4 regions of the Paenibacillus sp. IHBB 10380 genome follow, and region 1 is predicted to be linked to each of the others. Evidence: riboswitches for the same ligand, from Rfam matches in the RefSeq annotation. Region 1 holds a riboswitch; each other region holds the start of a gene.
What was found. Region 1 has a riboswitch for cyclic di-AMP ahead of UB51_RS22245 (resuscitation-promoting factor). Riboswitches for the same ligand answer to the same signal wherever they lie in the genome.
Positions count from the first base shown of each region.

Region 1 (3,174 bases):
ATAACAATGACCTTAATATTATAGCATTAGAAAGCTGTTGTAAAACCTAAAGCAGATTAGTTAAGCTCTGGCTTTACAGGTCCGATCACATATACTGTTCTTCCTGATTTACGACCGAAGTTACGTGCATTCTGTAGAGAATCAAAGTACATATCGATCTTATTTCCATTGATGGCACCGCCCGTATCTTCTGCACGGCGGAAGCCCATACCTTCAATGTAAACCCACCAACCTAATGGAATCACATTAGGATCAACAGCAATTGTACGTCCTTCCGTTACACGAGTGCCCGAAGCAGTACGTGTACCAATCCCAGGCTCCTGTGATGAATAGGCAGTCATAGATACATTATTTAGTACTTTCTTGTAAGTAAAATCTACACCAGCCTTACTTACCTGATTGTTGGAGCTAACTTTGGTTATTGAACTCTTAGAATTAACCTTAGCTTGAGCCACAACTGCTTTAGGAGCTTCTACCTTCGTTCCTACCGCAATCACTTTATGCTGTGTCTTGGCCTGTACTTCTTTGCCTATCATACGCATAGACACCAGTTTGCCGTCTTGGTATATTTTCTCGATATTTTGAATGATCGTTCCGGTTTGCCCCTTCTGTACCACTTTGATATTGCCCTTCAAGACCGTTGCATCTGCTGTTTTAATAGTCCGAAAAGGTACTTTCTCTGTGCGTTGTACAGTCTGTTTGTTGATCCGAACGATCTTAATGTTCATATTATCTGTGACCGATGAGGTCAGAGAAGGAAATATTTTATCATCGCTCTCTAGTGAAAGTCCTAATTCATTCATAGCACCGTTCACTGTGCTCTTAGTTGTAAATCTAGTCTTCGTTCGACCATCTGCTGTCACTTGAATCTTAACTGCACGGGAAATTACTATTTTATCCCCGTCTACAAGTGAACCGTTCAAAGGCATGGAAACTTGATCTTCTGGCTTCAGTACTATAGCCTCTTCATCCAGCATTTCCTGAAGTATTGTCCGACTTGTTTCCACCGCTTTAACTTGACCATCTACCACCAGATACACTTGTTTGCGCGCTTGAAAACTAACAAGCAGCAAAATCATAAGAGTGATCGCGATTGAAATAATAGCTGCAAGTGAGATCTTACTTAAATACTCATGCCTCCATCGCAATGCGTAAGTCATGCTGGATGATGGTGAATCATGGGTTTCTTCTTGTTGAAAACCGCCCACTTTCCGATCCTCCTTCATAGCCTCGCCGTCTAAGATAACGCATGATTGTAATTGACGTGACTATATTTAAATTTTTACAGGACTCTTAACATAAAATACTGTCCTGCATCATGTACCCGTCTGCCCGACATGTTTGTCACCCCCTGTTAAACAACAGTATGATGACATCATTACCTTTATTCTAAAACAAAAGAAGCCAAAAGAAAGAGTTAGAGGAACTCTTTCGTGGCTTCCGCAATTGTTAGAACAATGGGAAATGTATGCACGAGGTTGCCTCTCTTCATAACGCTTACGAGGTTAGCTGTCGGGTTTGGACGAAAGAGAGCCGCCCTATCTTAGGTCATCCGCTCATGGCGCACGCCCTCAAATTCACCCCTAGACCCTAGTAAAGAAATCATATATGCCATCAACACAATTTTGTGAAGTATCTGGTCATATTGGTTTCCCCGTTCTCTTATACAAAGAGATTCAGCGAGACTGGTTCAGGAAATATTGCTGTTCTAATACAGAGCAGCTCATACCACTGAAAAGATGATATCCTGTTTACATGCATGTTGTAAAGGAGTAATCAACCACGTAAATCTGAATAAATGGTTAAAATAATGTAATATTCTCGCTTAATATGGTTAAAAAACCTTAATCATTCGCTTTTACTCGTTTTTACACCTGTTTTTCTCCATTTCTTACAAAATTCCAAATCGTTCCAGTGCGTTTCGGGTAGTTATTTGGGCCAACTCTTCGATGTCAACCCCTTTAATTTGGGCTGCAGCCTCTGCAACTAATCTTACATGCGCAGATTCATTTCTCTTTCCACGAAATGGATGCGGCGTCAAATACGGGGAGTCCGTTTCGATCAATAATCGATCCATAGGCACCTGTTGTAAGACCTCTTTTGGCTGCTTCGCATTCTTGAACGTAATCGGTCCGCCGAAGGATAAATGAAATCCCATATCCAAGCAACTTTTAGCAGTTTCCCAGCTACCTGAATAAGAATGCATAACACCACCAACTTCACTTGCCTTCTCCTCACGCAAAATTCTGACGACATCTTCGTGAGCATCCCGATTATGAATGACAATCGGCATATTAAGCTCCCGAGCTAGTCCGATTTGCTGACGAAATACACGGTGCTGAACATCCTTGGGAGAGGTATCCCAATAATAATCAAGACCAATTTCGCCGATGGCCACCACTTTATCGTGTTTGCATAAGGATGCAATCCACGCCATGTCTTCTTCCTTCATGGTAATGGCATCTTGAGGATGCCAGCCCACTGCCGCATAAATGAAATCATATTGCTCAGCCAATTTCATTGTCGTAGGAATGGTTTCTCGATTAAACCCTACGTTAATCATTTTGCTTACTCCCGCTTCTAACGCACTCGCTATGACCTCTTCGCGGTCTTCGTCGAATTGCGGTGCATCGAGATGCGTGTGTGTATCAAATAACATCATTCTAAAAAACTCCCTTCTTGTCGATCACTTGATGATTAATAAATATAATATTATGACTTGAATATACGAGCAACCGCAGGTGAGAACATGGGTAATGCCGCTTTAAGCTTCTCTTCTGGATAATAGAGGTGTTTGTTCCCCCGATGCAGTCCACTTATAGAACGTACAATATCCGACACTTCAGAAATTTCCAGTAACCGTTCTTGTCGATCCAATAGCAAAATTTGTTTCTGACTAGCCTCGTCGCCCGGATGAAAAACATCATAAGGGAGATCCGTGGGGAAATCACTTTCGAGATCATAATCGGGATTTAAACCTGCTTTTTGAAATTCCAGCTTAATTTCACTCATCATATCCTTATCCAAAGTTTCCAATTCCACATATTTATAAAGCCTGCGGTTTATAAAGCGACTACAAAGCTGACTCAGTATGTCATCTTCCTCCCCGATCCACTGCATAAATGCAGTCTGAAGGAGTGATTCATCCATTTGAAGGTATAACTCCACAGTCAC
Region 1 is NZ_CP010976.1:4,904,476-4,907,649, reverse strand. It holds gene UB51_RS22245 (resuscitation-promoting factor) at 57-1,208, opposite strand; cyclic di-AMP (ydaO/yuaA leader) riboswitch at 1,480-1,692, opposite strand; gene UB51_RS22240 (TatD family hydrolase) at 1,892-2,662, opposite strand; gene UB51_RS22235 (HD domain-containing protein) at 2,713-3,174, opposite strand, start outside.

Region 2 (3,174 bases), 1.3 Mb from region 1:
ATATCATTAAGCGTCTGTCCTTGTGCCTCTAATGCGGGCATCATATTGTATGTGCTTAGCATGGATACAGCAAAATAAAATACACTCAAAAATATACCTCTTACAAATGAAGTATGTGTATGTGTTAGTGCGCTGTAAATGATGGCCAATATGCCGAATACTAGAGTTAGAAGTCCATAGCCTAGTATAGTTAACCATAATGCTGTCGCTGTTTCCTTCTCTACATATGCAATGTGATCTGTTGGAACTGAAAAGGCGGGTTCGAAGGAGGAAATTCCTTTCACTCCAAAAATAAATTTAAATTGCAGAGCAGCATCACCAATCTTCGTATTAGGATCAGTGTACACGAGGCTGGATTTACTATCCTGGGTGACCTTAAGATTGGAGCTCTTATATCCCCATTGTTCAAGCCATGGTTCTGCGAGCTTTTGTTTATATTCCACCTCTAATAACTCATCCATAACTGGTGTTTTTACCGGGATTTTACTCTCCTTAGATGCATAGCTAAAGGCAACTACTTTGCCTGTGTTCATATGTACATCTACATTAAGATAAGTATCTACTTCTGTCAGACGGACGCGAAAAACATCATAAGGAAAAGACCCTTCAAATTTAGTTGAATATTCTTTGATGAGCTTATTCTTGGATAAGTAGCCATAGAAGTCAGATTTGGACTGGTAAGTGACAATGGCATCCGCATCATTTTCATCTAGAATAATGCCGCCTAATTGGGATTGTGCAAATTGCGTGGCAGCTTGTGTAGCTTGATCTTTACTGATTATTTTCACATTCAGCTGTTCAGTCGAACTTGAAGACATGGCAGGTAGTAAAAAATTGAAAATGCCAAATAAAATTAGACCTATTGCCCCAAGTATACCCAAAACCTTATAGTTTGCTTTAATCTTCAAAGGTTGCCCTACGGAATTCATCTAATACCCCCTAAATATAAATGTGTTGAACCATCAAAGTAAACATAACATACGTTTCATCTTTAGAACCAGTTCCTTATCTAGAATTGAACTAAAGTTTAAGTTCTCCAAGTTCTATAGATTCTAAAGAAAATCAAGAATACGAGGGACGCCTTTAGTTCATTCTATAAGTGTAGACTAAATGATGAAAACATGATGAAAATGGAGAGATATTACGAAATTTCATGAAAAGTGTATCTCTTATTCATTTAGTATACTCAATTCGGGTTTATTTCCATTCTTTATTGAAAATAAAGCTTTGTATAGTATGAAAATAAGGCTTATAATCGGAATGCAATTTAATATTACGCCGAATTTTCTTTTGAATTACGGGGGAACCAATATACAACCGATACGTCTTTAACGTTGAGCGTTGTTGGGGTGAATTTCGTTGTATTACAACGAATAGGGTAACCTGTGCATACCCGAATCCGTCAGCTAACCTCGTAGGCGATATGCTAGCAGGAACCAACCCGAAAGGCATTGGATTTCCGATGTCTTTTTTCGTTGATCTTTTTTAAGGGGCGAATCAATTGAAATTTCATTTAAAATGGTTAAGATTTTCTCCTCCACAGATTTTGGTCATGGGATTTGCAGGGATTATTCTCATTGGAACGTGCCTGCTTATGCTACCAATCTCTAATACTACTGGAAAGCCACTCGGTTTCATTGATGCGTTCTTCACAGCAACTTCCGCTACTTGTGTAACAGGGCTTGTTGTAAAGGATACCGGAATCTTCTTCAGTACATTTGGACAAGTGGTTATTATGTCACTTATACAAGTAGGTGGTCTTGGAATTATGACTGTGGCAACCTTATTCTCTTTAATGTTGAAACGCAGAATTTCTCTACGAGATCGATTATTGTTACAGGAGGCTATGAACCAGAGCTCAATGGAGGGAATCGTTCGCCTGATCCGTAAAGTATTGCTTTTTTCATTCATTATTGAAGGAACAGCGGCGATAATCTTGACGATACGATGGGCTTTTGATATGCCCTTCGGTAAAGCTCTTTATTATGGTGTGTTTCATGCCGTTTCGATGTTTAATAACGCCGGTTTCGATTTGTTTGGTCACTTCCACAGCTTAACAGGTTATGTATATGATCCAGTTGTAAACTTCGTAGTGATGTTCCTTATTGTATCCGGTGGGATAGGATTTATTGTACTTGCAGACATTGTGGATTTCCGTAAGAATCGTAAATTTTCATTGCATTCTAAGGTAGTATTATCTATGACAGCAGCTTTGATTATATTCGGAGCGCTCGTTATATTTGTATTTGAGTTTACGAATCCAAGGACACTCGGGTCACTTAACTGGGGAGGTAAGATTCTAGGTTCTTTATTCCAATCTGTCACTCCACGGACGGCAGGTGCGAATACGATAGATATTGCGGGTATGCGTCAAGCGTCTCAATTCTTCATGATTATTTTAATGTTCATCGGAGCTTCTCCAGGATCGACAGGTGGAGGAATTAAGACAACCACATTCACGATTATTATAGTTGCCGTTATCGCTATGATGCGAGGACGTGACGATATTGTACTGTTCCGTTATCGGTTAGCTCAAGAGAGAATCTTCAAGGCACTGACTGTTATGCTTCTGGCTCTCTTACTCGTAATAGGCGTATCGATGCTGTTATCTACCACAGAAGATACTAACTTTCTTATGATATTATTTGAGACTACCTCAGCCTTTGGCACCGTTGGCTTGAGTATGGGAATTACTCCAGAATTATCAGTGTTTGGTAAGGTATTAATTAGTCTGACAATGTTTGCTGGTCGTCTAGGTCCACTCACACTTGCGTATGCACTCGGACCGAAAAAGGGTAAAGAATTATATCGGCACCCAGAAGGAAAAATAATCATTGGTTAATACAAGAAATGGATTAATATAAAAGGGGTATAGAGCTAAAAATGAAAAGACAGCAGTTTGTTGTTATTGGTTTGGGGCGTTTTGGATCTGCGCTAGCACTTGAGTTAATGGCCTTGAATTATGAGGTGCTCGGGATTGATAGGAACGAAGAGATTGTAAGTGATATGAGTGAATTCCTGACATATGCAGTGGTAGCGGATGCTTCGGACGAAGAGGTACTGAAATCACTAGGTGTTCGTAACTTTGATTGCGGTATTGTGGCCATTGGAGATGATATCCAAATGAGCATACTCGCTACTATACAATTAAAGGAACTTGGAGTTACGCAAGTT
Region 2 is NZ_CP010976.1:439,363-442,536, forward strand. It holds gene UB51_RS01760 (CPBP family intramembrane glutamic endopeptidase) at 1-929, opposite strand, end outside; cyclic di-AMP (ydaO/yuaA leader) riboswitch at 1,267-1,435, shown strand; gene UB51_RS01765 (TrkH family potassium uptake protein) at 1,502-2,842, shown strand; gene UB51_RS01770 (potassium channel family protein) at 2,884-3,174, shown strand, end outside.
Region 2: it holds a riboswitch for cyclic di-AMP, as region 1 does, so the genes downstream of both, UB51_RS01765 (TrkH family potassium uptake protein) here and UB51_RS22245 (resuscitation-promoting factor) in region 1, are expected to answer to the same signal.

Region 3 (3,174 bases), 1.9 Mb from region 1:
TCAAAATTGGGTTTTTGAGTTGGGGAACTTTGTAGCATTTATACCTTTTGGGATTGTCATCCCACTTCTGTTTCGTTCTAGTTTTATTCGATTTATAATCTTATTTATTCTGTTTATTACGTTTCTTGAGACCTTACAAATGCATTCCCATTTAGGATCCTTTGATATTGACGATATCATCATTAATACATTAGGGGCTGCGGTAGGATTTTGTGCACAACGTTTAGTACCCCGTGATCGAGATAAATTTAAAGGGATCTGTAAAATTATCTTAACAGCAATTATACTTTCGATTGGAGTCACTGCCATTGTTGGTGGCATCAATAATTATTTAGAAAAAGGGGGTGACGAAGTCGTAGCCCTAAATGAACTTACATTAAAAGATGGGTCTGTACTGTGGGATGAAAGCATTTCCAGTTTTACAGCGGTCGAAACAAAGTTTGAGCCTCAAATTAATATGTACAGCAGAGAAAATACAAGAACTAACGAGTTTACGTATCTTTTAAATAGCAAATATACAAAAATATCAGGCTATATCGCTATACCAGATGATTTAATCAACAGTGCAAGCAAAGGGAATAGCAACATAATTTTTAGTGCAGATGGAACAGAAATTTATTCACTGGGTTTATCAGCTAAAAGTAGTGAGAATTCGCTCCTGTCTTTTGAAACCCCTTTAAACGGAGCAAATGAACTTACCATAAAAATTATTAACGATGTTCCAAATCCGATTACAAATGCCGTGATGTGGGACATTACTCTTACAGAAGTTAACACAGGACAAAAGATTATAAACAGCATTAAAGAAAAATTAAGATCACTGTTCTAACAAGTGCCTCATCCAGTTAATGAAAGAAATGAAATAAGCTTTCCTCCCATGGGAAGCTTATTTCATTATTATTCGTGTCTTGTATTGATGAGTTGTATCATATCCCTGGAAATTATTTCTGTAAAGAAAGACGCGGTTCAAATTTAGTTATATTTTACATTTCGGAATATATATTCAGCATCTATCTTCGATTTACTCTATCCAACTCTTTATTTCTCTTTATATCTTACAAATGATGAGAAGACTAGCATGACGTAGGATTTATGCGGAGAATCAATGACTATTCAATATGTATTCGCTTCCACATGCATTTTTACTCTAAATACGCAGAATAACCCTCTTATTAGCGTTTTACTTTTGAATACGATAGAGCGTATGATTCATTTCAATAACTTGACATTTTCATTTCAAACGCTGAATTCCCGAATAGGGAAATGGGGGAACCAACCGAGCCACGAAAAATGTGGTTTCATGGGGTGAATCCTTATGCTTGCAACACAAGCACTTAGGTAGGGCACTCTCAAGCCCGAATCCGACAGCTAACCTCGTAAGCGTAGTTGAGAGAGAACCGCGACCGTAGCCTCTACAGTACCGTCTATTTACTGTGGAAGAAGCCCAGGAGCCGAGTTTCTCTGCTCTAGGGCTTCTTTGTGTTTTTATTCTTTGTAGATGAGGAGAATCCTATCATGTTGCAATTAACTGAGTATTTCCCTTGCTTGGGAGAGAAGGAACGGTCTGAATTAAAAGTAAGCCATATGGAAATATTCCGATTTGATTCCAAATTAATAGAAACACGTAATCCGTGGGACAGCGAACTTTGCATCTGTGGATTGTTAAAAGTTTTCAGCCATGGCGTAGCTGGATATGCAGAGTACGTCATGCCGGACACAAGAAAAAATATCGACCTCGTTCAATGGGCTTCCGTCTTCATCCATTTAAAGGGCCTTTCCATTACGGAAAGTATGCGTTACGTACAAGATAAAAATGAAGCATGGGGATCCATTAGGAAGACATTAGTGGAATCCGCATTGAGCGATCTGATTTCGAATCTAAACAATCCTATTCAACAACTAGAAAGGGTCAGTCATTCTCGGGAACGTTCTTTTTTATTTGATCGTTCCCAAGCATACTTTGCGTTTTAGAGGTCTATTCTAATTAGAAGGCCCAGATAGACCCTCCTTGTATTATTCTTCCAAGCTACCTGCTGGGCCAAAGAATTCAAAGTGAATTCTTTCCTTGGGCACTTTCCATTCCAGTAGAGCCTTAAATATGGTGCTCATAAAAGGAGTAGGTCCGCAGAAATAGAAATCGGCGTTCGGATCTGCGACCTCTTGAAGCCATGGTAGATCGATGTAACCTGATTTATCGCAGTCTTCCCTTTCAGCTGGAGATTCATAGCACACATAGGATTTCAGATGAGGATGGTATTGAGTCAGTTCTTCTATTAATCCCTTCATGGCGTGAAGTCTTCCATGGATAGCAGCATGAATATAAGTTACCTCACGTTGAGGCTGTTCAGCAGTTAACGTCTCTAGCATACTCACCATTGGAGTTAGCCCAACGCCTCCACTGATAAGAACTACCGGGATATCACGATTTAGATCCAGTGTGAAGTCCCCAGCTGGGGCGCTCACTTCCAATACAGTGCCAACATCAACGGCTTCATGTAGGTAAGTAGATACAACGCCTGCCGGCTTATCCACGGCTGCGTCTTCTCGTTTAACGGTGATGCGGTAATAAGGCTGCCCTGATGCTGTTGATAGACTGTAGTGACGAATGTGGGTGTATTGTTCACCTTCAGGTTGAACACGGACGGTGATATATTGTCCCGGTAAATAAGAGGATATAGCGCCTCCGTCCTGAGGGGAGAGGTAGAAGGAAGTAATGAGTTCACTTTCTTTGATTTTTTGGCTTACGACAAAGTTTCTGAATCCACGCCAACCCCCAGGTACCTCCGCAGCTTCACGATACATATCTACTTCAACACCGATAAAAGTATCGGCGATTACGCCATAGGCCTTGGCCCAAGCACCGATAATTTCTGGAGTCGCTGCATCGCCAAGCACCTGCTGAATAGCAGATAATAGCGTTTCACCTACAATGGGGTAATGTTCTGGTAATACACCTAATGCACGGTGTTTCTCCGCAATTTGTTTTACTACAGGTAGAATGTTCTCTAATTGGTCAATATTAGCAGCAGCGGCGATCACGGCATTAGCAAGAGCAGTTTGCTGTTTACCTTGACGTTGATTGGCATGATTGAATATATTTAACAATTCGGGATGGTTCTCGAATAGCATGCTGTAGAAAGTGGTAGTGATGTTCTTTCCATGAACTTGTAACAC
Region 3 is NZ_CP010976.1:1,049,414-1,052,587, forward strand. It holds gene UB51_RS26855 (VanZ family protein) at 1-829, shown strand, start outside; cyclic di-AMP (ydaO/yuaA leader) riboswitch at 1,232-1,398, shown strand; gene UB51_RS04635 (hypothetical protein) at 1,516-1,971, shown strand; gene hmpA (NO-inducible flavohemoprotein) at 2,014-3,174, opposite strand, start outside.
Region 3: it holds a riboswitch for cyclic di-AMP, as region 1 does, so the genes downstream of both, UB51_RS04635 (hypothetical protein) here and UB51_RS22245 (resuscitation-promoting factor) in region 1, are expected to answer to the same signal.

Region 4 (3,174 bases), 2.4 Mb from region 1:
ATGTAGGTTCTTTTTGTGTAGAAATTTGTAACTATTGGCGTCCTGTCCAATCTATTGATCTCTACTTAGCATATGAATATAGTGGTGATCACAATGTAATGAGAGGGGGTGACCATAGTGCTTATACAACGGCATGTCCTAGCCTCAGGATCTTCATTTGCAACGCCGTATTTTGTCATAGAGGGAGACAAGACAGGCCCCAACTTCATGATTGTCTCTGGTATTCATGGGAATGAAGTAGGAAGCATTGCGGCAGCACATAAACTTGTTGATGATTTCAAAAAAGGTAAATTACGTATTAATGAAGGCAGACTGATCATCGTTCCTATTGTAAATAAAAAAGCTTATGAGAAACGGATCAGAGGTATTCCGGATCTGAACCGTACTTTTCCAAAGAAGGCAAATAAGTCAGCTACTCATTCTTTAGCAGCATCTTTATTTAAGTTGGCTACAAGGTACAAGCCCTCATGGTATTTAGATCTTCATGAAGCCAATGGATTATCTCAATTAAATTCAAAGGTACTCGGTCAGACGCTGATCACGAATCCCAAGAGCTTGAGTAAACCAGCTATAAGACGAATTATGAATAGAGTCAATGGGAAGACTCAAGTGAAATCACACCATTTTAACCTTCGTTTACATGAATTGCCGGGGTCCTCACGTACTGCTGTAGCTCGAATTCTATGTGCGAAGTCCATAACAGTTGAAACATGTTGGAGTCTAAAACGATCGACTCGTGTGAAGTATCAGGTAGATATAGCTTGTAGTTTCTTAAGAGAAGCAGGCTTAATGAATAAGTAAGGATTAAGGTGAATTAAGAAGCCTTGGGTAGCGCTTATCTAATGCCTTTTTGTGTATCTATGTAATCTATGTATATTAGAATCTTAGAAATCCATATGAATCATACGCTGAACGGTTGCCAAAGTAAAATTCGAATTGGAGGGTTATTCTTCGTGTTTTGACTGAAAATGAACGTGGAAACGAATACATATGGCTTATGCTTTGATTTACTATATGAATTCTACGTTATGCTAGTATTTTTAACATTTATAAGAGAAAATGAGAAATAAAGAGATGGATGCAGTAAATCGAAGATAAGTGATGAATTAGTTTCCCTAAATGTCCTACATTGCCTTATTTGAATCCACACCATTCTTTACAGAAATAAACGTCGAGGGTATGATTCATCTCATCAGTACAACAAACAAAGTTTTCCATTTAGAATCGCTGAATTTCCTTGTTATGTAAGGGAAATGGGGGAACCAATAAATTGATGATGCATAAGCGGTGTGAGAGCCGTCTCATGTATCATCTGGGGTGAATCCTATTACGAATATCATGAAATTCGTAATAGGTAGGGCGACTCTCACCGCCCGAATCCGACAGCTAACCTCGTAAGCGTTGGAATGCAGTTGCTTTTCCTTTTGGTACTAAGGAAACAGCGCTGCTCTTATATGAGAGAGGATGATGGAGCGTGTGATCGTATTTCGACCACAGGGCTTAGACCTCTGTGGTTTTTTACTGTGTTTTTTATCGCTGAGTCCTTGAATAGAAAAGGAACGGGGGAACCAACGGAAGTGATGATCCTTATAATTGATCATGACTTCAAGGGGTGAATCTCGGGGCAAGTAAGCTTGCTCCCGAGTAGGGCGACTCTCACGCCCGAATCCGACAGCTAACCTCGTAAGCGTATTGAGAGAGGCAACAATTTTCGTGAATAAGACAGGGTCTTTGACCTGCCTTAAGAAGCCACGGGATGAGTTCTTCTCTGCCCCGAGGCTTTCTTTTTGTTGTCTTCTCTTTCTAATTAATAGGAGGAGAATCACATGAAAGTACAACAAGATTTGATGATCGTATCCGCTCCAAATTTAATAGGAGAAGCTTTTATCCGTCAATTAATGAGATACAAGATCCCGTTCGCCGCTATAACGAACAATAAAGTGGAGAGAGAGCGGATGAAGAAAATGGGCGTAGAGAAAACCCTCATGGTCGGTACTACGGATGAACGTACATGGGTCATCCCGGAGTTCTCAGTGGGTAAAATCATTTTATTTGAAAGCAGTTTGAATCTAAGCTGCCGGTATTTACGAATATGTCGCACATGGACCTCAGAGCCCATTTATATTATTACTCATTCGAGCAATCCAAGATCGATCTACAAAGGGCTTGGAGCAAGTTATGTGATTCATACGCACAGTCAAGATGCTTCGTTTCTAGTCTCTATGTTAGTTGATAAATAACAATTGAAGTTTGGGAGGGATTTACATGCTAGATCTGTACATGGTGTTAATTCTGGCAGGAGCCTACGCTTTGTTTACTGGATTTTTATCTTGGTGTGGAAGTGTGGTCCGAGAAGCGGAGGGCGATGGACAATGATAGTTGTTTCAGTATTAACAGTGTTTATATTTCTTTATTTGATCTATGCGTTGATTAACCCAGAAAAATTCTAAAGCTTCAAATCTAAGGAGGAAGTAATCACTCATGGGCATTCTACAAATTGCTATCGTTATCCTGGTCTTGGTGTTACTCGTCAAGCCGTTGGGTACTTACCTGTACAACGTATTTCAGAATGAAAGCAACAAAACAGATAAATGGTTCTCCTTTGTGGAGAGACCGATATTTTCCTTAATTGGTTTGAAGGAACGCAAGGGAATGACTTGGAAAAGGTACGCATTTAGCTTTATCTTAACGAATATTGTGCTGGTTATCGTCAGCTATCTCATTCTCCGAATGCAGAAATTTCTGCCGTTTAATCCGAATAATATTGACAACATGGAGCCGACTTTGACCTTCAACACGGTCATTAGCTTCATGACGAATACGAACTTACAACATTACAGCGGAGAAAGCGGTCTGTCATACTTTTCGCAAATGGCCGTGATCATGATGATGATGTTCACATCCGCGGCGACGGGATTGTGTGTGGCGATTGCGTTTATACGAGCTATTACGAGCAAGGGTGAAACCATCGGTAACTTTTTTGAGGATTTCGTGAAGGCAATTATACGTGTGTTCCTTCCAATAGCATTTGTGGTTACAATGCTGCTTGTAGCGCTTCAAGTTCCACAAACCTTGCAACCCATGTTATCGGTGACAGGGCTTGATGGACAAGGACAGCAAATTGCCATCGGACCGGTTGCTTCATTAGAGTCCATTAAACACTTGGGGACGAAT
Region 4 is NZ_CP010976.1:2,456,939-2,460,112, reverse strand. It holds gene UB51_RS10585 (succinylglutamate desuccinylase/aspartoacylase family protein) at 118-801, shown strand; cyclic di-AMP (ydaO/yuaA leader) riboswitch at 1,216-1,416, shown strand; cyclic di-AMP (ydaO/yuaA leader) riboswitch at 1,525-1,706, shown strand; gene UB51_RS10580 (hypothetical protein) at 1,827-2,240, shown strand; gene kdpF (K(+)-transporting ATPase subunit F) at 2,373-2,450, shown strand; gene kdpA (potassium-transporting ATPase subunit KdpA) at 2,482-3,174, shown strand, end outside.
Region 4: it holds a riboswitch for cyclic di-AMP, as region 1 does, so the genes downstream of both, UB51_RS10580 (hypothetical protein) here and UB51_RS22245 (resuscitation-promoting factor) in region 1, are expected to answer to the same signal.